4 regions of the uncultured Rummeliibacillus sp. genome follow, and region 2 is predicted to be linked to each of the others. Evidence: riboswitches for the same ligand, from Rfam matches in the RefSeq annotation. Region 2 holds a riboswitch; each other region holds the start of a gene.
What was found. A riboswitch is a leader RNA that binds a small molecule or an ion and turns the genes downstream of it on or off. The one in region 2 is predicted to bind lysine.
Positions count from the first base shown of each region.

Region 1 (6,009 bases), on a different contig from region 2:
CCGTGTGCAATATCAATTGTTATATAGTCAGGAGTTAAATTTTCTTTCGCTAAATCTTCTATAAAAGTGTATTCTTCTGGTTTTACTCCGACACTAATAGAAGCGATTAAGCCACGTGCTTGCATGTCCTTTACAAAATCTGCACGATTTGCTGGATTGAAGCGATGCATAATATAGAAGTAACCACTTTCAGCTAATTTAATAGCAATATTTTCATCTATTATTGTTTGCATGTTTGCAGGGACAACAGGAAGTCTAAATTTGTGACCACCGAGCATAACACTTGTATCACATTCAGAACGGCTATTCACAATACATTTTGCGGGAATTAATTGAATATCTTCATAGTCAAATACATTATCCATTAAAAAACACTCCTAAAAACGAATATTATTTTTGTTTATTTAAAAAACGTTCGCCCTTTGGTAATTTACATTAATTTTAGCCTAATGTCAAAATTTTTTTGCAAAATTACTAAAATAGTAGTTTTTTAAATGAGGTTTGAGAGGAAATTAGATAAGATTTAAGAAAGTAGAATAGGTTCACGTTGGTAGATCTGTTTAACGTAACAACTTAAGACGAACTCAATTATTTATGATAAAATCAGGTTTTAAGGGCAATAGGAACTGAATTGATAATATATAGGATAAAAGGGATTACTTACATAAAAATAAATGGCTTATAAAGAATAACGAGAGGAAGCAACTGATGAAAAATTTAGAATTTATTTTAAGGGATTATATTATTGGAAGACCAGTTATTTCAATTGAATATGATGAGGATGACCAAACTATTGGAGAAATTATAGATGCGCATAGAGGTCTTATATATGGCCATATAGAGCTTAATGATGAACAAAAGCTTACATCTTTCATGATTGATATGGAAGAGATTATGGAACATAATGACGTTTCTTTGGACGAATATGAAGAATTAACACCCGATGAATTAATCGGTTGTGCTGAAGACTTTGCAAAAGACTTCTGCCGGGAAAGTTTGCATTTTAAAGAAATGACACAATGGAATGGTGAATCTTACATGGTCATTTTTGAAGAAAAGGATACGGCTTTAAATTTATTTATACCTAATTCCGGGGTAACAATTGAAATTAATAAGCAAGGATTTATTATTTCGGCAGTGTTATTCCAATCTTACTATCAATTAACATACCCAGATATCCAGATTTCAGCAGAAGATGCTAAAGAAATTATTTGTCGATATCCTTTGGTGCAACTAGGCATATTTGAAGATAGTGGTGAGATGAAGTTAGTATACTATCCAAATCGTGAATATTTAGCAGTCCATGTAGATGGACAAATAGCGACAACAGAAGAGTTTTTAGAAGAAAAAGCTGCTGATACACATGAATTTAAGCCGGTGACAGTAACTCAATCAGTGGAAAGCTTATTGGGTGTAACGGATGATATGTATAAAGTAGAAACAGAAAACGGGACATTCTGGTATGACTCATTGGATGTAGAAAATGTCCAGACTGCAGACCCAATAGTTAAAATTGAAAGAACTGATGATTTACAATTAGATTATGAATCTAGTGTTGAATGGGAAGAGTCAGAAGAATTGCCAGAAGAGTTGTTAGAAGAAAGGGCAAAAATATTTTTAGAAGCTATTATTGGCAATATTCATGATAAATATATACTTGAAGATCAACTTCAAGAAGATGAAGATATTGAATTTTTAAATGAAGAAGATTTAACAGAAGAAGAACGTCAATTTTTTGAGGAACTCGAAAAGATGGAAGCAGATGAAGATGAAGGTTTAGATGAAGATGATGAGTTTAACTTTGAACCATTCACAACATTCACGTTTATTCGCCATTATGAAGGAATTCGTATGGATGAATATTCCATCCATGTAAATGTCGGTGTTTATACAGGTGTAATTCGTGATTGCTCGATTATTTTACCTGACGAATCACAATTATTAGCGATGAATATGGAGCCTGTTGTGTCTATAGAAGTAGCTAAAACAATTTTTAAAGAGCATTTACAAATGAAACTAGCACGTACGATAAATTATGAAGACGAAGATGAAGATGTAACTTTATATGGATTAGATTATGTAATGGATTTCCCTCAAAACAGAAGAATAGAAAGAATCGATGCAACTACAGGTGAGGTTTATTACGAATTCTCAGATGTTCTAAGAGAAGGATAATAGTAAATAAATTTATTTGAATGAACAATGGATTTCCGAAAACTATAAATCTTAAAAATAATTAGAAAATAAGAATTGACAGAAAAACACTAGTATTGTAGACTGTTCACAACAAGTAAATACGACCTCACTTATTGGTGAGGTAGAGGCGCGATATTTATTAGTTCTTGGCGGAGTTAGAGAGAGCGGTGAAACCGGGAAGAAGGAAATGTTGCCGAAGTTTGTAATAGATCTCGATATTACATGCTGGGCTTGCAATGAATAATTGTAAGACTGTCTCAATAAGCTACCCTGGTTTATTGAGTTGAGCTATCTCATTTTGGGATAAAAGTGGAGGATTTGGGACTAGATATATTCTGGAACCTGAGTTCAACTCAGGTTCCTTTTATTTTTGTATCGAAGTACCTGTATGGCCAATGAATAATAGAATTGGCTGAACGGGTAGATGCAAAGATTAGACATTTAGCTCTTTTTCTACACATAAGGGAACTGTTTTTAAAGGAGAGGGAAATATGAAAAAGACATGGACATTATTAACTGGTGTTTTATTAATGGCCATCCTTGTATTAGCAGGATGTGGCACAGGCGATTCTAAAAAGTCGGAATCATCAGGAAATGGTGAGGAACAAGATACATTTACAGTAGGTATGGAAGCAGGATATCCACCTTTTAACTGGACACAATCAGACGATTCAAATGGTGGTGTTGCTATTAAAGGAAATGCAGAATTCGCAAACGGCTATGATGTGCAAATTGCGCAAAAAATCGCAGATGGTTTAGGCAAGAAATTAGTTGTTGTGAAAACAGAATGGGATGGTCTTGTACCAGCACTAACTTCTGGGAAAATTGATGCCATTATCGCCGGTATGTCACCAACGAAAGAACGTAAACAAACAATAGATTTCTCAGATATCTACTATAAATCTAATTTAGTAATGGTTGTAAAAAAGGGTAGCAAATATGATGGTGCAACATCAATTACTGATTTCAAAGGTGCGAAGGTGACGGCTCAGTTGAACACTTTCCACTATACAGTTATCGATCAAATTAAAGGCGTTAAAAAACAAACTGCAATGGATAATTTCCCAGCAATGCGCGTTGCACTTGAATCAGGTAAAATTGACGGTTACGTTTCAGAAAAACCTGAAGCTGTTTCAGCAACAGCAGCTAACGACAAGTTTGCAATGGTAGAGTTTACTGAAGGCGAAGGATTTAAAACTTCAGAAGAAGATACAGCAATCGCGGTTGGTTTACAAAAAGATAGTGATTTAACAGATAAGATCAATGAAATCCTTAAAGGAATTTCAGAAGCAGACCGTGAACAAATCATGGATGAAGCGATCAAAAATCAACCAGCAGCTAAATAGTTATATTGAACTTAAAGAGCTACCGATTGTGATTATTGCAATTGGTAGTTCTTGTTATGCTTTTAAGGAGGAGTAATAATGAGCTTAGAATGGTTTATCAATATCATTACAAATAACTGGCCGATGTTCTTAAGAGGCGCTTGGATGACACTGGTTATTTCAACAATCGGGACTATTATTGGCGCATTAATCGGCTTGATTATTGGCGTCATTAATACAATTCCAAAGGGCAATGGTGGAGCTAAAAAGTGGCTCTTGAAAATTATCAATGCTATTTTAACAATTTATGTTGAGTTCTTCCGTGGCACACCTATGATTGTGCAAGCAATGGTCGTTTATTACGGATCAGATTTGTTGTTTGGTATTGATATGAATCGTACTTTTGCAGCAATTTTTATCGTATCGATTAATACAGGCGCTTATATGGCTGAAATTGTTCGTGGTGGGATTATGAGTATTGAACAAGGACAGTTTGAAGCGGCTCGAGCTATAGGGATGAACCATTGGCAAACAATGATTCATGTTGTGTTGCCACAAGTAATGCGCAATATCTTACCTGCAACAGGAAACCAATATGTTATGAATATAAAAGATACGTCTGTATTAAATGTAATTGGTGTGACCGAATTGTACTTCCAAACAAAATCTATTGCAGGAAATAACTTTCGATACTTTGAGTCATTCTTTGTAGCATGTGTGATTTACCTAGTAATGACGATTATTGTTACGCAAATTTTGCGATTCTTTGAACGTAAACTCTCGGGTAATGCAAATTATCAAATGTTAGATGACGCTACATATATCCGTAGACCGGAACAGACGAAATAGAGGTACAAAGGAGAGAAAAAACTATGGAAACCATTATCGATATTCAGCATCTTAGTAAATCCTTTGGTACACATGAAGTATTAAAAGACGTTAATTTTTCTGTTAAAAAAGGTGAAGTAGTATGTGTTATTGGATCATCTGGGTCAGGAAAGTCAACACTTTTGCGTTGCATAAACTTGCTTGAAACACCAAGTGGCGGGGAGATTTTTTATAAAGGTAAAAATATTCTAGCAGATAAGCATAATCTTAATACGTTTAGAACGCATTTAGGAATGGTATTTCAACAATTTAATCTATTTAATAATTGTGACGTATTAAGTAACTGTATCCTTGGGCAAACAAAGGTTTTAAAACGTTCAAAAGAGGAAGCTAAGGAAGTAGCTATGAAATATCTAAAGGTAGTTGGTATGGATCGTTATTTAAATGCGAGACCTAGCCAATTGTCAGGTGGACAAAAGCAAAGGGTTGCGATTGCTCGAGCTTTATCCATGCAGCCTGATGCATTATTATTTGATGAACCAACATCAGCGCTTGACCCTGAAATGGTTGGAGAAGTTTTAAAGGTTATGAAGGAATTAGCAAAGTCCGGATTAACCATGATTATTGTTACGCATGAAATGGAGTTTGCAAGAGAAGTTTCGGATAGGATTGTATTTATGGATAAAGGTGTAATTGTTGAAGACGATACCCCTGATGAAGTGTTTAATAATCCGAAACACGAACGGACGAAGGCATTTTTAAACCGCGCTTTAAAATAAAAATAGAGCTGTCATCTCACGTTTTGGGTGACAGCTTTTTCTGTATGATCCTTTGGAATTAAAATAGATATATGATATCAAATATTGGCCTATTTGTAGAAAACATGTTAATAAACCTTACATAAAAATCAGAAAAATTAGACAAATAGGTGTTATACTATTTAGTAGAGAACTTTATACATAGGGGGTTGAAGATATGATCAACACTGAAAACGAAAACCTTAATGTTTCCACTTTGATGAATGAATTGAAATTTGAAAATCGAGAAATGCAAAATGTTATGCAAAAGTTACAGAAGATTTCCATGCAATCCAAAATACTAGCATTGAACTCTGGTATTGAAGCGGCTCGGGCTGGAGAAGCAGGACGTGGATTTTCAGTAGTTGCAAAAGAGATTAATAAGTTTGCTGCTGCCAGTATGGATGCAAGTAAAGAAAGTGAAGAAATTATTAAATCTATTCAACAAAAGGCAAATGAAATAATTGCTGTTCGAACAGTTGACATTGCATATGATACGATTGATAAAATTGATCGTAATTTGTTTGAACGAAATTGTGATGTACAAGCGTGGGCTACTTTTGATGCTGTTAAAAATGTCATAGCTAATCCAACACTTGAAACTAGAGAAGAAGCACAGGCCTTATTAAAAAATATATATGAAATTTACGAAGTGTATTTTGAACTGCTAGTAGTTGACCTAGACGGTAATATTATAGTCACTGCGAAAAATCAAAGTGAAGTTGGCAAGAGTATGGCTAATCGGGAATGGTTTAGAGAAACTATTAGCAATAATGATGTATATGTAACGGATATGTATTATTCTGAAGTTGTTCAGGGATATACGATGGGGTATTCATGTCCAATAAGAGATGAACATGGTC
Region 1 covers NZ_CAKQBI010000007.1:55,613-61,621, forward strand. Annotated here, with positions in the region: gene guaC (GMP reductase) at 1-365, opposite strand, end outside; gene Q0977_RS06395 (hypothetical protein) at 709-2,175, shown strand; lysine riboswitch at 2,311-2,495, shown strand; gene Q0977_RS06400 (transporter substrate-binding domain-containing protein) at 2,688-3,542, shown strand; gene Q0977_RS06405 (amino acid ABC transporter permease) at 3,621-4,370, shown strand; gene Q0977_RS06410 (amino acid ABC transporter ATP-binding protein) at 4,394-5,128, shown strand; gene Q0977_RS06415 (methyl-accepting chemotaxis protein) at 5,325-6,009, shown strand, end outside.
Region 1: it holds a riboswitch for lysine, as region 2 does, so the genes downstream of both, Q0977_RS06400 (transporter substrate-binding domain-containing protein) here and Q0977_RS15750 (amino acid permease) in region 2, are expected to answer to the same signal.

Region 2 (6,009 bases):
TAATGGCTCGCTGCAATACCTAACCATGCGATAAACCCACACATCCCCGATGCATTTAATAACCAAATATACACAGTACCTGTCCCAAATAAAGATGCTAAGAAAGATAAACAAGCAACTAATAATGTAGCAATAAGTGCTGCAACTGGTACACCACGTTTGTTTAACTTTTTGAAAATTCTTGGTGCTTTACCTTCCATCGCTAATTCCCACAATGTACGGGATGATGCATATAATCCTGAGTTACCGGCTGATAAAATAGCAGTTAAAATTACTGCATTCATAATTGAAGCTGCAAAAGCAATACCAGCATTTTCAAATACTAAAGTAAATGGGCTAACAGTGACATCATCGCTATTAGCAAGGCGAGCATCTGTATATGGAATCAATAACCCAATAGCTAATATTGCTAGAATATAGAATAACAAAATACGCCAAAAAATTTGTTTTACTGCCTTTGGAATCGTTTTGTCTGGATTTTTTGTTTCCCCAGCAGTAATACCAAGCAACTCAGTTCCTTGGAATGAGAACCCTGCAGCTAAGAAAATACCAAATGTCGCAAAGAAACCTCCGTGGAATGGTGCATCCCCTTTAAAGAAATTCGTAAAACCAACCGGTGCATTTCCACCTAAAATACCGAAAATCATTAAAAAGCTTACGATTAAGAAAATAATAACCGTTGCAACTTTAATAATCGCAAACCAATATTCACTTTCACCAAAACTATTAACAGATAAATAATTTAAGACAAAAATAATTATTAAAAAGGCTGCACTCCATATAAATGAAGGTGTTTCAGGGAACCAATATTTCATAACAATTGAAACAGCTGAAACTTCTGCTGCAATAGTGATGGCCCAGTTATACCAGTAGTTCCATCCTAGAGCAAACCCTAACGATGGATCAATAAATTTTGAAGCATACGTACTAAATGACCCTGATACAGGCATATACGCTGCCATTTCTCCAAGACTAGTCATTAAGAAAAATACCATTATACCGATTAAACCATAAGCCAAAAGCGCACCACCCGGTCCAGCAGCAGCAACAGAATTTCCGCTCGCCAATAACAATCCTGTCCCAATTGTTCCTCCGAGTGAAATCATAGTAACATGACGACTTTTTAGACCTCTATTTAAGCTCTGTTGTTCACTAGAGCTTGTCTCTTTTATACTCATATTTCTCCTCTTTCCGATTTTCATTGCAAGAAAGGTCGGTTTGAAGCAAATAAAAAATACCATCCAAGGAAATTGAGATGGTATATAAACTCCCCATCAACCTTGATAAAGATAGCTCAACACGCCTTTTTAGACGTGACAGTTCTGCACCTTTCGATAGCAGCCCCAGCATTAGCAATAAAAAGCTTACCAACACTTCGGCAATATTCCCTTTTTTAATCGAGTCTGTAATGCTTTTTCATCTCGTCGATCATACTCATGAATATCGCGACCTCTACCTCATCTATTGGATGAGGCATGCAATATATAATTTTAATACGTGTCTATTATAATACAGGGTAAATTCAATAACAAGACGTAAATATACTGGAATTATAATACAACTAAGACAATAATCATTTAATCTACTATCTCTTAAAGATACTAAAGAGTTTTATTTTTACAAAGTATGTGTAAAACATTGTTATATAAATGGAAGAAAGATAAAAAATCGAGCGACAAAACTTCGCTCGATTTTCAATAACTTTTACTAATTAGTAGGGATTCTTTTGATAAGCGTACCCTGGTAGTTTCTTCGTATTATCATATGGCTTGTGGAAAATATGTGTCGTTGCAGGAGATAAAGGAGGGATCAACCATGTCCAATTACCAGTCACATCTCGATTTTCAGACGTTTCATTAACTTCAAAACGTTTAAATTGTTGTGCAGCCGTATGGTGATCAACAATGCTCACACCATCTTCTTTGAAAGAATAAAGTACCGCTACATTAAGTTCTACTAATGCACGATCACGCCATAAACTAGCATTGGAAGATGTATCTAAATCCATTTTTTCAGCAATTATTGGCAACATATTATAACGATCTTTATCAGCTAAATTACGAGCACCAATTTCCGTACCCATATACCATCCGTTAAACGGAGCTGCTGTATATGTAATGCCTCCGATTTCAAACTTCATACTTGAAATGATCGGTACAGCATACCATTTTAAATGTAAATCAACGAACCATTCGAAATTTGGATGTCGCAATTGCACCTCTTTAACATATCTTTGCGGAATTTCAAACAACTGCGGTTTACGATTTTCAACTTGTATCACTATTGGTAATACATCAAATTGTCCGCCTTTTCCTTGCCATCCTAATTTTATACATTCTTTTGTAAAGTCTATCGAACTAGAATCTCCAATTACTGAACCATCATCTTGTTCATAACCAGCATAGCGAATCAATTGATGATTCCATATTCTTACTTTCTGTGATTCAAAGATAGATATAGTCGGTCTTATTTTTCCGTTATTTGTTGCAAATTCTATATGCTCTAAAAGTTTTTCAAAAATTATTTTTTCATCATTTATCCCACGTTGATCTTTCACTTGAAGTGTTTGCCAAAACAATCGCCCAATGCATTTATTACTATTTCGCCAAGCTATTTTTGCACCATAAGCAAGTTCATCTGTCGTATGAGTGTAAACGCCAAACTTCTTAATATCTTGCTTGATGTATTTTAGACGTCGTTCCAGTTGGTCCGTGGGCAATTTGTTTTCTAAATAATACATCTTGATAAAGTCAATTGCCTCATTTAACATCGGCATTAGTGAACCCCCCATTAAAATACTTCAATTAGCTCTATCATAAATGAATTATTATGAAGAAAAAATATGTAGATTACATACCGATTTAAGAAGACTACATTTACCCTTCTTACAGGTTGTTTGCTTAGTATAGGCAAATAATTAAGAATCATTTCTTTTCTTCTAAATCACTGAATTCAACATTTCCATACCTATTCTCTCCGTATAATAAGTAGATATAAATCATAGTATTTTACGAGAATATTATTTTCAATTATGAACATTTCATAAATTTTAATGATAATAATAATTATTACAATATGCAATTATAATTATATTTTATCTATCAACGAGAAGATTCGATAAAAGTAATTAAATCTTCCTATTCGTTTTTTTTTATTTTAAACACCATTTTTAAACTATCTGTAATACATTCATTAAAAAGTAATCGTTATAGCATCATTGTAAAATCTATTTTAATTTATACATCATATTTTAAAATAAAAATTACTAAAATAGAATAATTATAATTTACTTTCAATTGTTAATCTGTTATAGTTGTTTTCGAAGAGGTAATTCAATTTCTTTAAGGAGGAATTCATTCATGACAAAGGATAACAATAAAAAGTTAACTACTGCCGCTGGGGCTCCTGTTGTAAGTAACACAAACTCTATGACTGCAGGAAAACGTGGTCCTGTACTTTTACAAGATGTTTGGTTGATTGAAAAACTAGCAAACTTCAATCGTGAAGTTATTCCAGAACGCCGTATGCACGCTAAAGGTTCAGGTGCTTTCGGTACATTCACAGTCACTCACGATATTACTAAATATACAAAAGCAAAAATTTTCTCTGAAATAGGTAAGAAAACAGCAATGTTCGCACGATTCTCTACTGTCGCCGGTGAACGTGGTGCTGCAGATGCTGAACGTGATATTCGCGGTTTTGCATTAAAATTCTATACAGAGGAAGGTAACTGGGACTTAGTTGGTAACAATACTCCTGTATTCTTCTTCCGTGATGCAATGCACTTCCCAGACCTAAACCATGCTGTTAAACGTGATCCACGTACCAATATGCGCTCTGCTAATAACAACTGGGATTTCTGGACTAACCTTCCTGAAGCGTTACACCAAATTACTTACGTAATGGGTGACCGTGGTATTCCAACTGATTATCGTCATATGCACGGCTTTGGATCACATACTTACTCAATGATTAACGCAGACAACGAACGTGTTTATGTTAAATTCCATTTTAAAACACAACAAGGTATCAAAAACTTAACCGATGAAGAGGCTGCAGAAGTAATCGCGAAAGACCGTGAATCTTCACAACGCGATCTATATGAAGCTATCGAGCGTGGTGAGTTCCCTAAATGGACAATGTACATCCAAGTAATGACAGATGAACAAGCGAAGAACCATCCTGATAATCCATTTGATTTAACAAAAGTTTGGTATAAAAAAGATTATCCATTAATTCCAGTTGGTGAATTCGAGTTAAACCGTAACCCTGCAAACTACTTTGCTGAAGTTGAACAAGCTGCATTTGCTCCTTCTAACGTAGTTCCTGGTATTAGCTTTTCACCAGATAGAATGCTTCAAGCCCGTCTATTCGCATATGCTGATGCACAACGCTATCGTTTAGGTGTCAATCACACTTTAATTCCGGTTAACGCACCAAAATGCCCCGTGCATAATTTCCATCGTGATGGTTTCATGCGTACAGATGGCAACCTAGGAAGTACACTACACTATGAGCCAAATAGCTATGGTGAATGGCAAGAACAGCCTGCGTACAAAAATCCATCTGAAGAGGCAGGTCCTGCGGATATCTATGATTTCCGTGAAGACGATGATAACTACTTTGAACAACCAGGAAAATTGTTCAACATCATGAGTCCAGATGAACAACAACGTCTATTTGAAAATACTGCTCGTAATATGGAAGGCGTTGAAAACTTTATCAAAGAACGTCACATCATCCACTGCTATAAAGCAGATCCAAAATACGGTGAAGGCGTTGCTAAAGCAATGGGTATTGACATTAACTCTATTGACGTACTTAAAGAAGTTCAATACCACTAAGATTTACTAATTTAAATTGACATTCATATTCCAAAAAAGACTGTAAGCAAAATACAATTTGCTTACAGTCTTTTCATGTAACACTTTTCAATTCTTTTAATTCAAACTTGAAACTACTATGCAAAAGATATTAGTTAACTCTATTGTCTTCTTTTTTCTTTCGTAATTCCTATATAAATGAAGAATGTTACGATAATAATTCCCATAGCTACTAAATACATTCTGCTATACCCTGCATTTGAAGCAACAATTCCAAGAATAAAAGAACCAACTGCCATTCCTAAATCCATCGCATTGAAAAATACAGAGTTTGCGATTCCAACCCGATGTCGCTCGACTGAACTGATAATCTGAGATTGGAACACAGGTGTAACTGAACCATAACCAATCCCAATTAGAATACCCGCAATAATCATTAGAAAACCAGTAAGAGGCAATTGTAAGATGAACATCCCAATAGCAAAGATCAAAATACAAGGAATAACAATAATTTTCGGTCCATACATATCAGAGTATTTACCTGTAAATGGGCGGAAGATTATCATAAAAATTGCATAAACAATAAAAAATGTACTAGCTGCAGCCACTAGGTTCAGTTCTTTCGCATAGATGGCTAAAAATGCCGATACACAAGAATAAGAAGTAGCTAATAAAAATGTTGGGATGGCATATGGAATCGTTTTTCGATCCATAATATCATTCCATGAAAAGCCTCTCTTTTCTATTTTAGTGACTGGCTCAAGTTTTGGAACGTTTATCACTAACGCTAACAAGATATTAATAGCTGCAAAAATAATACACAATATAATAGATAGAGTGTACATATTATGATTTGCTAAATTCAACCCGATTACTGGGCCAAATACCATCGCTACCCCCATAGCAAGTGAGAAATAACTAACACCTTCTCCACGTCTAGATGCAGGGATTAACTCTGCACTAATTGTCCCTTTTACAGTTGTAATAATACCAAATGTTAAACCATGAAAAATTCTCAAAACTAAAATTGCACCTAATGATTTTGTAAACAAATATAAACTCGAAGCGATACAAAATGCTATTGTAGAATAAATTAAAATTTTCTTCTGAGAACCTTTTTCGACCCATTTCCCTGCCAGTGGTCGAATAACAATTGCAGCCGCTAAGAATAATGTAGTTAAAAGTC
Region 2 covers NZ_CAKQBI010000035.1:7,841-13,849, forward strand. Annotated here, with positions in the region: gene Q0977_RS15750 (amino acid permease) at 1-1,178, opposite strand, end outside; lysine riboswitch at 1,283-1,463, opposite strand; gene Q0977_RS15755 (nitric oxide synthase oxygenase) at 1,712-2,770, opposite strand; gene Q0977_RS15760 (catalase) at 3,360-4,844, shown strand; gene Q0977_RS15765 (MFS transporter) at 4,985-6,009, opposite strand, start outside.

Region 3 (6,009 bases), on a different contig from region 2:
CATATGCCTCCTGCAATCTCTATATGTTCATTGTAGTGAAATACTTTGTGCATGTCACTATTCGTAGGCTGAAGGATAGATTTATCGAAAAATGAATACGACAAAAAACAGTTGGAAGATGTTTAACTCTTCCAACTGCCTTTTAATGCTTCTCTTGAGCTTTCGCAATATCTTTAGTTTGTTGAACTGTGCCATACGGATGTTGAACAGGAGCATAGATTGAATATAGTTTAATAGGTTTGTTGCCTGTGTTAATGAGGTTATGCCATTTTCCTGCAGGTATGATAAAAGCATCATCACCATGAACTTCTCTACGGAAAGTTAGTTGATCTTTACTATCGCCCATTACAATAACACCTTGCCCATCTTCGATTCTTACAAATTGGTCAATATGAGGATGGATTTCCAATCCTATATCATCACCAACCTCAATACTCATAAGTGTTAGTTGTAAATGTTTACCTGTCCAAAGGGCAGTACGATACGTATTGTTTAGTTTAGTAGCGCTTGCTATATTGATAGCGAAAGGATTCTTTCCATAATCTCTCAACAACATTGACTCATTATTATTCATAGGTGTACTTACTAGTTGAGGCGTAGAAGTTTGTGGGTAGGGCATAGCAACAGGTTGATACCCATGAGGTGATGGATACCAATTATAATAACCCTGGGTTTGTGAATAGCAATGTGTACATGGATACCAATTATAGTTATTTTGCATTTTTATCAATCCTTTTCTTAGGCTTCCATCATCAGTATATTCGTCAATTTGAAAAGTGTGACAGATGTCTGAAGGTGGTAAGTGGCAAGCGATAAAAGGAATGTAAATACAAGAGAATAAGTTTCATCGATGCTTTCGAACTTTGAAACTCCAAATAAAAAACTCACGCTTATCTTATTTGATACGCGTGAGCTTTAATGTTGAATATAAATAATAATAGTAAATGAAGATTTACTTATAATGTTATTTCTTCTTTTTCATCCACTACTTTCAATACTTCTTGTAAAGCGCTTGTCTCTTCGTCATTTAAAGGAATAATAGGTAAGCGAACGCCACCAACTGGGACTCCTTTAATATTCAATGCTGCTTTCACCGGTGATGGGTTTGGAGCGGCAAATAATCCTTTGAAAATTGGTAGAAGCTTACGATGATCTTGAGCAGCTTCTGTTGTATTGCCATTTTTGAATTTTGAAATCATTGCTTGCATTTCGTTGCCAATAATGTGTGATGCAACGGAAATGACACCTGTGGCACCAATTGATAGTGCAGGTAATGTTAAACTGTCATCACCAGAATATACTGCAAAATCTTCGGGTGTTCGGCTAATGGTTTCAGCCATTGCATCTAAGTTACCACTAGCATCTTTAATCGCAACGATATTAGGAATTTGAGCTAGGCGTACAGTTGTATCGACTGCCATATTAATCACGCTGCGGCCAGGAATATTATATAAAATGATTGGCAGTGTTGTTTCTTCAGCGATGGCTTTAAAGTGTTGATATAATCCTTCTTGAGAAGGTTTGTTATAGTAAGGAACGACTAGCATAATTGCATCGACACCAGCATTTTCAGCTTGTTTTGTCAATTCAATTGAAGCACTTGTATTATTAGATCCTGTACCCGCTACAACAGGAACTCTTCCGTCCACTATTCTCACAACAAATTTAAATAATTCTACTTTTTCCTCTGTAGATAGTGTAGGAGATTCACCTGTTGTTCCAGCCACTACAATCCCATCTGTGCCATTTGCGATTAAATGATTTATCAAGTTTTCTGCAGCAGGAAAATCGATTTCACCTTTCTGATCAAATGGTGTCACCATAGCCGTTAAAATTTGTCCAAAATTCATACTTCTCCACATCCTTCATTATTTTATATAAATAAACTAGAGGGAGAAGGGCAATTAGTAAGTTAACGCAAAAAAGCAACAACGAGGCTACGTTGTTGCAGTAGAAACAGTTTCATTTCTGTGCGTATGATAGCCCTCCATATAGATAACTACATGACAGTTCTGTATTTATTCAACAACAGAACCAGCTTCGAGAAAAATGAGGTTCTCTCCACTTCGGCAAATCCCCCTTTTCACAATCATCAACGGATCTCATTATCCTCCAATTGTGTACTAATGGTTTTTGCTCCTCTATCCTTACTTCAAAGAAAATATTGAAATAAGTGAATATTTAATTTAATGGAATGATACCACTTTTTTTACAGGATTGCAATGTCATAAATATTAGTTGTGTTATAACAGGTAATTATAAAATATATAAGACCTTACGATATACTTAGCTAGGGAGGGATATGGGGATGAGAAGAATAGTTGATGAATTAGCAACAACTATTTACGAAGTAGGTAAATGTTTGCTAAAAAGTTTTTCATATTTTATGGCAGGATTTATTTTAGTTAGTATCCTAATTTATAGTATTGTTTGGTTAATAAAATTTTTTGCATAAGGAATTTAATTTCTAAAGGAGGATGCACTATGACAAGAGATGAAAATGAAGATGAATTATGGGATGTTTATGATCAAGATCGTAGACTAACCGGAAGATTACATAGAAGAGGGGATCAAATGGATGAAGGAGACTATCATCTGGTAGTCCATGTCTGTATTTTTAATAGCGAAAATCAGTTATTGATTCAGCAAAGACAGCCTTGGAAAAAAGGGTGGCCAAATATGTGGGATTTATCAGCTGCTGGTTCTGCAGTAGCGGGAGATACTAGTCAAAATGCGGCAGAAAGGGAAGTAAAGGAAGAATTAGGACTAGTTATTAACCTATCAAATGAAAGACCACGATTTACGATAAATTTCCCTAATGGATTTGATGATTATTATATGATTACCCAAGATGTAAACATTGAAGAACTACAATTACAGGAAGAAGAAGTACAGGCTGTTAAATGGGTAGAACAGCAGGAACTAATGCAAATGGTTGAAGATGGAGAGATGGTACCTTACTATTTTTTACACCAAATTTTTGAATTAAAAGAGATTTGGGGCAGTCATAAGAGAAAGGACTTTTCAAGGGGAATCATAAAATAAGATTGGCCTTATTAATAATATCTTGCTTCTGAATTTTGCAAAGTTTTAGCTTGAATCGTTTGAATCTTTCTAATAAATGAAGCATTACTAACATTTAAAACAATTTGGAATTGCTGATATCTAGTTTTATGGTAAGATATTATTAACTGCTCCTAATTTTAATGATGAAGTAGTTTTTACATTAACTGTTCATTTTTATACTTCTAATATCTTGCTATTTTTAAAGAAAAAATAATAGTACATCTTGGGAATAGAAGTGTTAGAAAAAGAATAAAAATGATTGAACAAGGGGGTTGTGAATTTTGGAGAATAACAACAGATATGTACCATCAAAGTTTAATGCATTGTCTAAAACAGATGATGGTGGTGTCATTTTATACAATAGCTATACGGGTGCTATTGTTGATTTTACAGATAAAGAAAAAGCAGAGGTTATGGAGTCCTTAAAAAGGTCTGGTACAGATTCTTTAGATAGTGATGTGAAGAATGCTTTATTCGAAAATGGATTTATCGTTCCAGAAAACGTAGATGAAAAAAGAAGAGCTGAATATTTGCACCAATCGATGCACCGTACTGATATGTTGCACCTTATTCTGATGACAACAGAACAATGTAACTTCCGTTGTACGTATTGTTATGAAACATTTGCACGTGGAAAAATGACAGATGAAACGAAAAACGGCGTAAAAGCTCTAGTAAAGGAACGAGCAAATACATTAAATAATTTACATATTAGCTGGTTCGGTGGTGAACCGCTCCTCGAATTAGGGATTATAGAAGAATTATCAAATACGTTCATGGCTGAAGCAAAAGAATATAAAATTGATTATTCGGCTGATATCGTTACAAATGGTTTCTTTTTAACAAAAGACGTGTTTGAAAAGTTACTTTCTTGGGAAGTACGCCAATACATGGTGACAATTGATGGTGTTCAAGCAGTTCATGATCGTCGTCGTCATATGGCTGGCGGTCAAGGTACATTTGAAAGGATTATTGAAAACCTAAAAACAATAAGAGAAGTAGATGGACAATTTGATATGACCATTCGTGTCAACTTCGATGAAGATAATCTACAAGAAACTGGCGATCTCATTCAATTTTTAAAAGAATATTTCGCAGATGATAAACGGTTTGGGCTATTCTTCCGTCCAGTTGGTAGATGGGGAGGGGAACATAATGATGAAATCCCTACATGCACTCATATTACTGCTAATAAGAAAATCTGGGAATTCACTGAAACAGCTATGGGTGAAGGACTTAGCATGAGTAATATGATTACGGGCTCACTTATGCCAACAGCTTCCGTTTGTTATGCAGCGAAGCCGAATGCTATGGTCATTGGTTCAAATGGTCAATTATACAAATGTACTACCGTTTTAGATGAAGAAGTCAACAAAGTTGGGCATCTTCATGCAGATGGTACGATGGATCTTGATTATGATAAGATCGCATCTTGGGTAATGTCTGGAGAAGAAACGGACTCTGTATGTCAATCGTGCTTCTATCGCCCAGCGTGTCAAGGTAATCACTGCCCGTGGTATCGTGTAGTATCTGGCGAAAGACCTTGTCCTTCAGAGAAGAAAAATATTAAAAAGGTATTAAATCTTGTTTGGAAAAATAGTCTACAAACAATTCAATAAGATTTTTAAGAAGTAGATTTTAAATTTATGATTAACCAGAAAAATTGTCCTCTTTATAGAAAGGAGGTGAAGGGGATGCGCGTTCTACGCCCTGCAACTTCTCCAGTAAGTAAAGTGAAATCTGGACGAATTATGAAATCAGTACCTGGTAACTTAAAATAGGTTAGGTCTATGATTAAATGAAAAACTCCTTGCAGTTCAAATGCTGCAAAGGAGTTTTTTAGCTTTCATGATATACAATCAGTTTGCCCTCTTTTAAAAACGTTCCACCATGAAAGTGGCCATGAAGTGCTAATAAATTCATTAAAGAATTTATTTTGTCTTCAGTGATAAGCTCACCAGCCATAATTAGTGGAATACCAGGAGGATAGGGTATGACCATTTCACTTGAAATCTTGCCAATGGCTTCATAAAAGGACACTTGTTTTGTTATAGTCTGCTTCATCTTGGCATATGACATAGATAGTGCTGTAATTTTATTTGAATTTTTATCAATCGGAAATTCTATATTACTTCCAACTTGTCCTTTTACTGCATTTTCGATTAAGTCAACAGTTTGGCGAAAAGGGTAATCTGCGTCTTTTTTTAACAAAGGCAAAACAAATAAGACATTTCGAGCATCTGCTAATTCTGTATAGATTCCTTTTTCTTCAAGTAAGGATTGTAGTTCAAATCCGGAGATGCCTTTTTTTGACTGAATCGTCACTTTCAAAGGATCTGCATTAAATTGTGCTGATGGTGCTAATAGTTCAATTTCCTGAATAGTAGCTAGGCTTTCCTTAAATAAAGCAATCTTTTTCATTAATAATTGTTGATCTATTTTCGTATAGGAAGCTAAATAGGCCCGTGCCAAATCAAGTGATCCCATGATTGGATAAGAGGGGCTACTCGATTGCAACATTTGCAAATAGAATTCAACTTTTTGTACATCTATCAATGAACTATTGGCATGCAAATAAGAACCCATTGTCATGGCAGGTAAAGTTTTATGAGCAGACTGAACAACTAAATCTGCCCCAAAAGTCAGTGCACTATTAGGAAAAGAATCTCCTAGTATGAAATGTGCACCGTGTGCTTCATCAACTAATAAAGGTATATCTCTTTCATGGGCCAATGTGACAATTTCGGATAAATCCCCAGCAAACCCGTAATAATTGGGATAAGTCAAAATTATTGCCTTGGTTTCGGGATACAATGTTAAGGCATCCCTTACTACTTTGGCATCAATTCCACTAGCAATTCCCCATTTTTCCTCATAGCTAGGGGTAATAAAGACAGGTTTCACATTTGCTAGCATAAGTCCATGGAGAATGGACTTATGGCA
Region 3 covers NZ_CAKQBI010000009.1:83,557-89,565, reverse strand. Annotated here, with positions in the region: gene Q0977_RS08160 (cupin domain-containing protein) at 143-721, opposite strand; gene dapA (4-hydroxy-tetrahydrodipicolinate synthase) at 957-1,850, opposite strand; lysine riboswitch at 1,973-2,152, opposite strand; gene Q0977_RS08150 (hypothetical protein) at 2,309-2,455, shown strand; gene Q0977_RS08145 (NUDIX domain-containing protein) at 2,485-3,045, shown strand; gene Q0977_RS08140 (radical SAM/SPASM domain-containing protein) at 3,348-4,685, shown strand; gene Q0977_RS08135 (hypothetical protein) at 4,713-4,847, shown strand; gene Q0977_RS08130 (aminotransferase class I/II-fold pyridoxal phosphate-dependent enzyme) at 4,906-6,009, opposite strand, start outside.
Region 3: it holds a riboswitch for lysine, as region 2 does, so the genes downstream of both, dapA (4-hydroxy-tetrahydrodipicolinate synthase) here and Q0977_RS15750 (amino acid permease) in region 2, are expected to answer to the same signal.

Region 4 (6,009 bases), on a different contig from region 2:
AAATTCCTCATGTAGTGCATTCGCAGCTTTTAACATATCTTCTTGTGGTACTACAACTGATACTTTTATTTCAGAAGTACTTACCATTTTTACTGGTATACCTTCACGATATAAACGGTCGAACATGGAAGCTGCTACACCTGGATTTGATACCATACCTGATCCTACAATTGAAACTTTTGCTAGTTCGCCTTCGTAATCTATATGATCATATCCAAGGATATCTTTATGTTCAGATAGAACTTGTAATGTATCTTGTAAATTTTCTTTTTTTACTGAAAATGATACAGATGGTTGTGTTCCTTGAATAATCGTTTGAACAATGATATCAACATTGACATGATTTTTTGCTAATGTTGTAAAAATATTAGCTAACGATCCATTATAGGCCTCTTTATAATATACTGTTAAACGAATAATATCCGGTTCAAACGCAACACCACGTACTACTAAATCTTTTTCCACTTCGATTTCCTCCTTCAAGATTGTACCTTCAACATCCTCGTAACTCGAACGAACAGACATAGGAATGTTGTGGTTTTTTGCTACTTCGACAGATCGTGGATGTAAGACACCTGCTCCTAGGTTCGCTAGTTCAAGCATTTCGTCATAAGACAATTCCTTTAACTTTCTAGCACCTTTTACAAATCGTGGATCACTCGTATAAACACCATCAACATCTGTATAAATATCACAACGTTCGGCATTTAACGCTGAAGCAATAGCAACTGCAGTCGTATCTGAACCACCACGTCCAAGCGTAGTAATATTTCCTTCGTCATCTATCCCCTGGAAGCCAGCAACGACAGCCACTTCCCCTGCTTTTAACGCATCATTGACTGCTTTTGGCTTTATGTTCTCGATTCTCGCGTTACTTGGTACATGTTCTGTAACAATACCTGCTTGCCAGCCAGTAAATGATTTTGCCTCGATTCCTAACTTATGTAATGCAATTGATAACAATGAAATCGTCACTTGTTCTCCAGTGGTCAACAATACATCCATTTCCCTCTTTGAAGGTGATTCGGAAATTTCGTGGGCCATATCCACAAGTTGATCCGTTGTTTTACCCATTGCTGATACGACAACGACAATGTCATATCCATTTTTTTTCTCACGCTGAATGCGCTTAGCAACATGCATAATTCTTTCTGTTGTTGCAACGGAAGTTCCGCCAAATTTCACTACTAAAGTACTCATCAAAACGCTCCCCCTACATCAGAATGTGTGGGCGACTTTCACAATGACTTCTAATGAAAAAAGAGCAGCTCTTCACATAAAGTGAATAGGCTGCTCTTAGCATGCACGTTCAAAAGAACATTCATGTGAGATAGCCCTCCAGAATCTATTTTTGACTCTGACAATTCTACATTTCTTCAATGTAGAACCAGCAGCAAGTTGGAATTAGCAAACTTGCAACTTCGGCGGCTTCCCCTTTCACCGACTTTCAAAGAATCTAATCATCCTCCGGTCGGGTACTATTGAAATCCGCGCCTCTATCATCACTAAATCAGTGATTTTTAATTGGTGACACTAAGATACCATATCATTTACTTCCCTTGCAATCGTTTTTCCGAAAAAAAGTCAATTATTGTCTGAGCTAGTTTTTTAGGTACACCAGCTTTTTGCAATTCATCAAAAGTTGCTTTTTTAATCTTATTAATCGATCCAAAATGTTTTAGTAATTGTTGTTTCCTTTTTGGGCCTACTCCTGGAATCTCATCTAAAATAGATGTAATAGCATTTTTTTCATGTAATTGTCTATGGAATGTAATTGCAAATCTATGCACTTCATCTTGGACACGCTGTAATAGATAAAACGCTTCACTAGTTCGTTTTAATGGAATAATCTCAGGCGGATTTCCATAAAGCAATTGAGACGTTTGATGCTTATCATCTTTTGCCAATCCAGCTATTGGTATATCTAGCCCTAGCTCATCTTCCAAAATTTCTCTGGCCACTTCCATCTGACCTTTCCCTCCATCAGTCACCAGTAAGTCTGGAAGTGGTAAACCTTCTTTTAAAACTCTCGAATAACGCCGACGAATAACTTCTCTCATTGCACCATAATCATCATGTGCATTTGCATTTTGGATTTTAAATTTACGGTATTCTTTTTTACTAGGTTTACCATCTATAAAGACAACCATGGCTGAAACAGTATCAGCCCCGAAAATATGCGAGTTATCAAACGCTTCAATTCGTAGTGGAGTAGCAATATTCATCGCATCACCTAGTTGTTCACAAGCACCCACTGTTCTTTGTTCTTGTCTCTCGATTAGTTGGAATTTTTCTGAAATTGCTATTTGAGCATTTTTTGATGCTAGATCAAGCAATTCCTTCTTATTTCCTCTTTGTGGTTGTAACACGTTGATATCTAAGACTTGTTGCAACATATCTCCTTCAATTTCTTTGGGAATAAGAATTTCTTTCGGTTTAATATGTTCCGCCTTTTCATAAAATTGGCCTACAAAAGTTAGAAACTCATCTTCCGGTTCACCATATGAAGGAAATAAAGATACATCTCGTTCAATAAGTTTTCCTTGTCTTACAAAAAATACTTGGACACACATCCATCCCTTATCTACCGCATAGCCAAATACATCTCTATTGGTAAAATCAGTTGTCGTAATTTTTTGTCTTTCCATTACAGACTCGATATGAGCTATTTGATCTCGATATTCTTTTGCACGCTCAAAATCTAGCTGTTCAGAAGCAGCTAACATTTTTTTCTGTAATTCTTCTTTAACCTTTGCGTGGCCACCATTTAAGAAATTCACAATCTCCTGAACCATATCATCGTATACCTTTTTTTCTATATCTTTTATACAAGGGGCTAGGCATTGACCGATATGGTAATACAAGCAAACACGATTAGGAAGGGTTTGGCATTTTCGTAAAGGATATAAGCGATCAAGCAATTTTTTAGTTTCATTTGCTGCATAGACATTTGGATATGGTCCAAAGTATTTGCCTTTGTCTTTTTTAACTTTCCGAACTGTCAATAATCGTGGGTGTTTTTCGTTTGTGATTTTGATATAAGGATATGTTTTATCATCCTTTAACATGATGTTGTATTTTGGATCATGTAATTTTATCAAATTTAGTTCGAGCAAAAAGGCTTCTTTATTTGAGGAAGTTACAATGTATTCGAAATCTTCAATTTCACTAACAAGTCGTTGTGTTTTACCATTATGCGTTCCAGTAAAGTATGAACGTACTCTATTTTTAAGTACTTTTGCCTTTCCCACGTAAATGATAGTACCTTGTCGATCTTTCATTAAATAGCATCCTGGTTGGTCAGGTAAGATAGATAGCTTTTGTTTGATTAAATCATTCATCAAATCACCTCTAAAAAAAACCGGGTACCTAGTAGGAACCCGGTTTCGTTTATAACCAAAAAAACTTACGCGTGTTTTTGGATGAATTCAGCTAATGCTTCTTTTGGTTGGAAACCAACAGTTTTATCAACTTGTTCGCCATCTTTGAACAATAATAGTGTTGGGATTGACATAATACCAAATTGGCTAGCAGTTTCTTGGTTTTGGTCAACATCTACTTTTACAATGTTCACTTTACCAGCTAATTCCTGATCAAGTTCTTCTAGTACTGGAGCGATCATTTTACATGGTCCACACCAAGTTGCCCAGAAGTCTACTAATACTAATCCATTTGCAATATCATTTGAAAATGTTGCGTCTGTTGAATGTACAATTGCCATTTTTATATTTCCTCCTTAATACTATATGTATCGGTAGTGTAGCATAAAAGAAATTATGAGGCGACTGTTCTGCTCACTATTGCACTATTTTAACATAATATTTTGTTTTAATAAAAATTAAAGCTCTGCAAAAGTTCACAGAGCTTTTCGAATCATTATTTTACAGCAACACTTTTGAATTCTTCGATCAACATTGGTACGACTTCAAATAAGTCTCCAACTATCCCGTAATCTGCTACTTTGAAAATATTAGCTTCAGGGTCTTTGTTAATCGCTACGATGATTTTTGAATTAGACATACCTGCTAAATGTTGGATTGCTCCAGAGATTCCGCAAGCAATATATAAATCTGGAGTTACGACTTTTCCAGTTTGACCAATTTGCAATGAATAATCGCAATAATCTGCATCACATGCACCACGTGAAGCACCTACAGCGCCGCCTAAAACTTTTGCTAATTCTTGTAATGGAGCAAAGCCTTCAGCACTTTTAACACCTCGGCCACCAGATACCACTACTTTTGCTTCAGATAAATCTACTCCATCTGTAGTTTTACGTACTACTTCTTTAATAACAGTACGTAAATTTGTAATATCTACTGATATACTAGAAACTTCACCTGAACGAGACTCGTCTTTTTCAAGTGGCGCAATGTTATTTGGACGAATTGTGATAAATACTAAGCCATCCTTTACCTTTACTTTTTCAAATGCTTTACCTGAGTAAATTGGACGGATAAATAAAGCATCATCACCTTCACCCTCAATTGCTGTCACATCTGAGATTAATCCACTTTGTAATTTACTTGCAATCTTCGGTGACAAGTCTTTACCAAGTGCTGTATGACCAAACACAATAGCATCTGGCTTTTCTGCATCTGCTACTGCAACAAATGCTTGGCTAAAGCCATCAGATGTGTATTGTTTTAAATGAGGATGTTCCACAGTCACAATACGATCAGCACCATATTGAATCAGTTCTGCACTTAAAGTTTCTACTGCATCTCCAATTAGAACGCCAACTACTTCACCGCCATCAGCAATTGTTTTTGCAGATGCAATTGCTTCAAACGAAACATTTCTTAAAGTTCCTTCACGTACTTCACTTAAAACTAGTACTTTTTTTGACATACGATTTCCTCCTCAGCAATATTAAATCAGCTTATATAACTTTTGCTTCTGAATGTAGTAATTGAACAAGTTCTTTTACTTGGTCTTGCAATTCACCTTGAAGCACGCGACCAGCTTCTTTTTGAGCTGGTAAGAAGATTTCTACTGTTTCTGTTTTTGCTTCAACGTCATCTTCATCAATGTCTAAATCATCTAATTCTAGTTCTTCTAATGGTTTTTTCTTAGCTTTCATGATTCCAGGTAAAGACGGATAACGAGGTTCGTTTAAACCTTGTTGTGCTGTTACTAATAATGGTAACGAAGATTCAATCACTTCTGAATCACCTTCTACATCTCGCACAAGTTTAACAGTATCACCATCGATATCTAAGTCTGTAATTGTAGTAACATAATTGATATCTAATAATTCAGCAACACGTGGACCTACTTGACCAGATCCACCATCTATTGCAACATTACCAGCTATAATCAGGTCTGCTTCTTTGTCTTTTAAGTATTCGGCTAAAATATATGCTACAGAGAATTGATCTAAATCTTCTACATCTTCTTCTGCATTGATTAGTACTGCTTTATCGGCACCCATTGCTAAGGCTGTGCGAAGTTGTTTTTCAGCGTCTTCTCCGCCAATTGTAACAACTGTCACTTCTCCACCTTGTGCATCACGGATTTGAATGGCTTCCTCAATTGCATATTCATCGTAAGGATTGATGATAAATTCTGCACCGTCTTCTTGAATAACGCCACCGTTTAATACGATTTTCTCTTCAGTGTCAAAAGTTCGTTTTACTAATACATAAATATTCATATAACTAACCTCCCAATACTTTTATTGACCTTTAAAAACAGGCTCTCTTTTTTCGATAAATGCTTGGATTCCTTCTTTCGCATCTTCTGTTGCAAAAACTTTTCCAAATCCTTCAGCTTCAGCAGAGATCCCTTCATAGAAAGATGCGGGTTTTGTAAATTGCAGTAGTTCGATTGCTGTTTTTAAAGCAATTGGACTTTTCTTTGCAATTTTCTTAGCAGTTTTAAGTGCTTCTTCTAATAAGGACTCTTCGGGTACCGCTCGATTCGCAAGCCCCCATTTTACAGCCTCAATACCAGATATAGGATCACTAGTGAACATCATTTCTGCCGCTTTTGCTGCACCAACATAAC
Region 4 covers NZ_CAKQBI010000002.1:26,151-32,159, forward strand. Annotated here, with positions in the region: gene Q0977_RS01805 (aspartate kinase) at 1-1,200, opposite strand, end outside; lysine riboswitch at 1,324-1,507, opposite strand; gene uvrC (excinuclease ABC subunit UvrC) at 1,551-3,341, opposite strand; gene trxA (thioredoxin) at 3,407-3,721, opposite strand; gene Q0977_RS01820 (electron transfer flavoprotein subunit alpha/FixB family protein) at 3,877-4,851, opposite strand; gene Q0977_RS01825 (electron transfer flavoprotein subunit beta/FixA family protein) at 4,883-5,656, opposite strand; gene Q0977_RS01830 (enoyl-CoA hydratase) at 5,678-6,009, opposite strand, start outside.
Region 4: it holds a riboswitch for lysine, as region 2 does, so the genes downstream of both, Q0977_RS01805 (aspartate kinase) here and Q0977_RS15750 (amino acid permease) in region 2, are expected to answer to the same signal.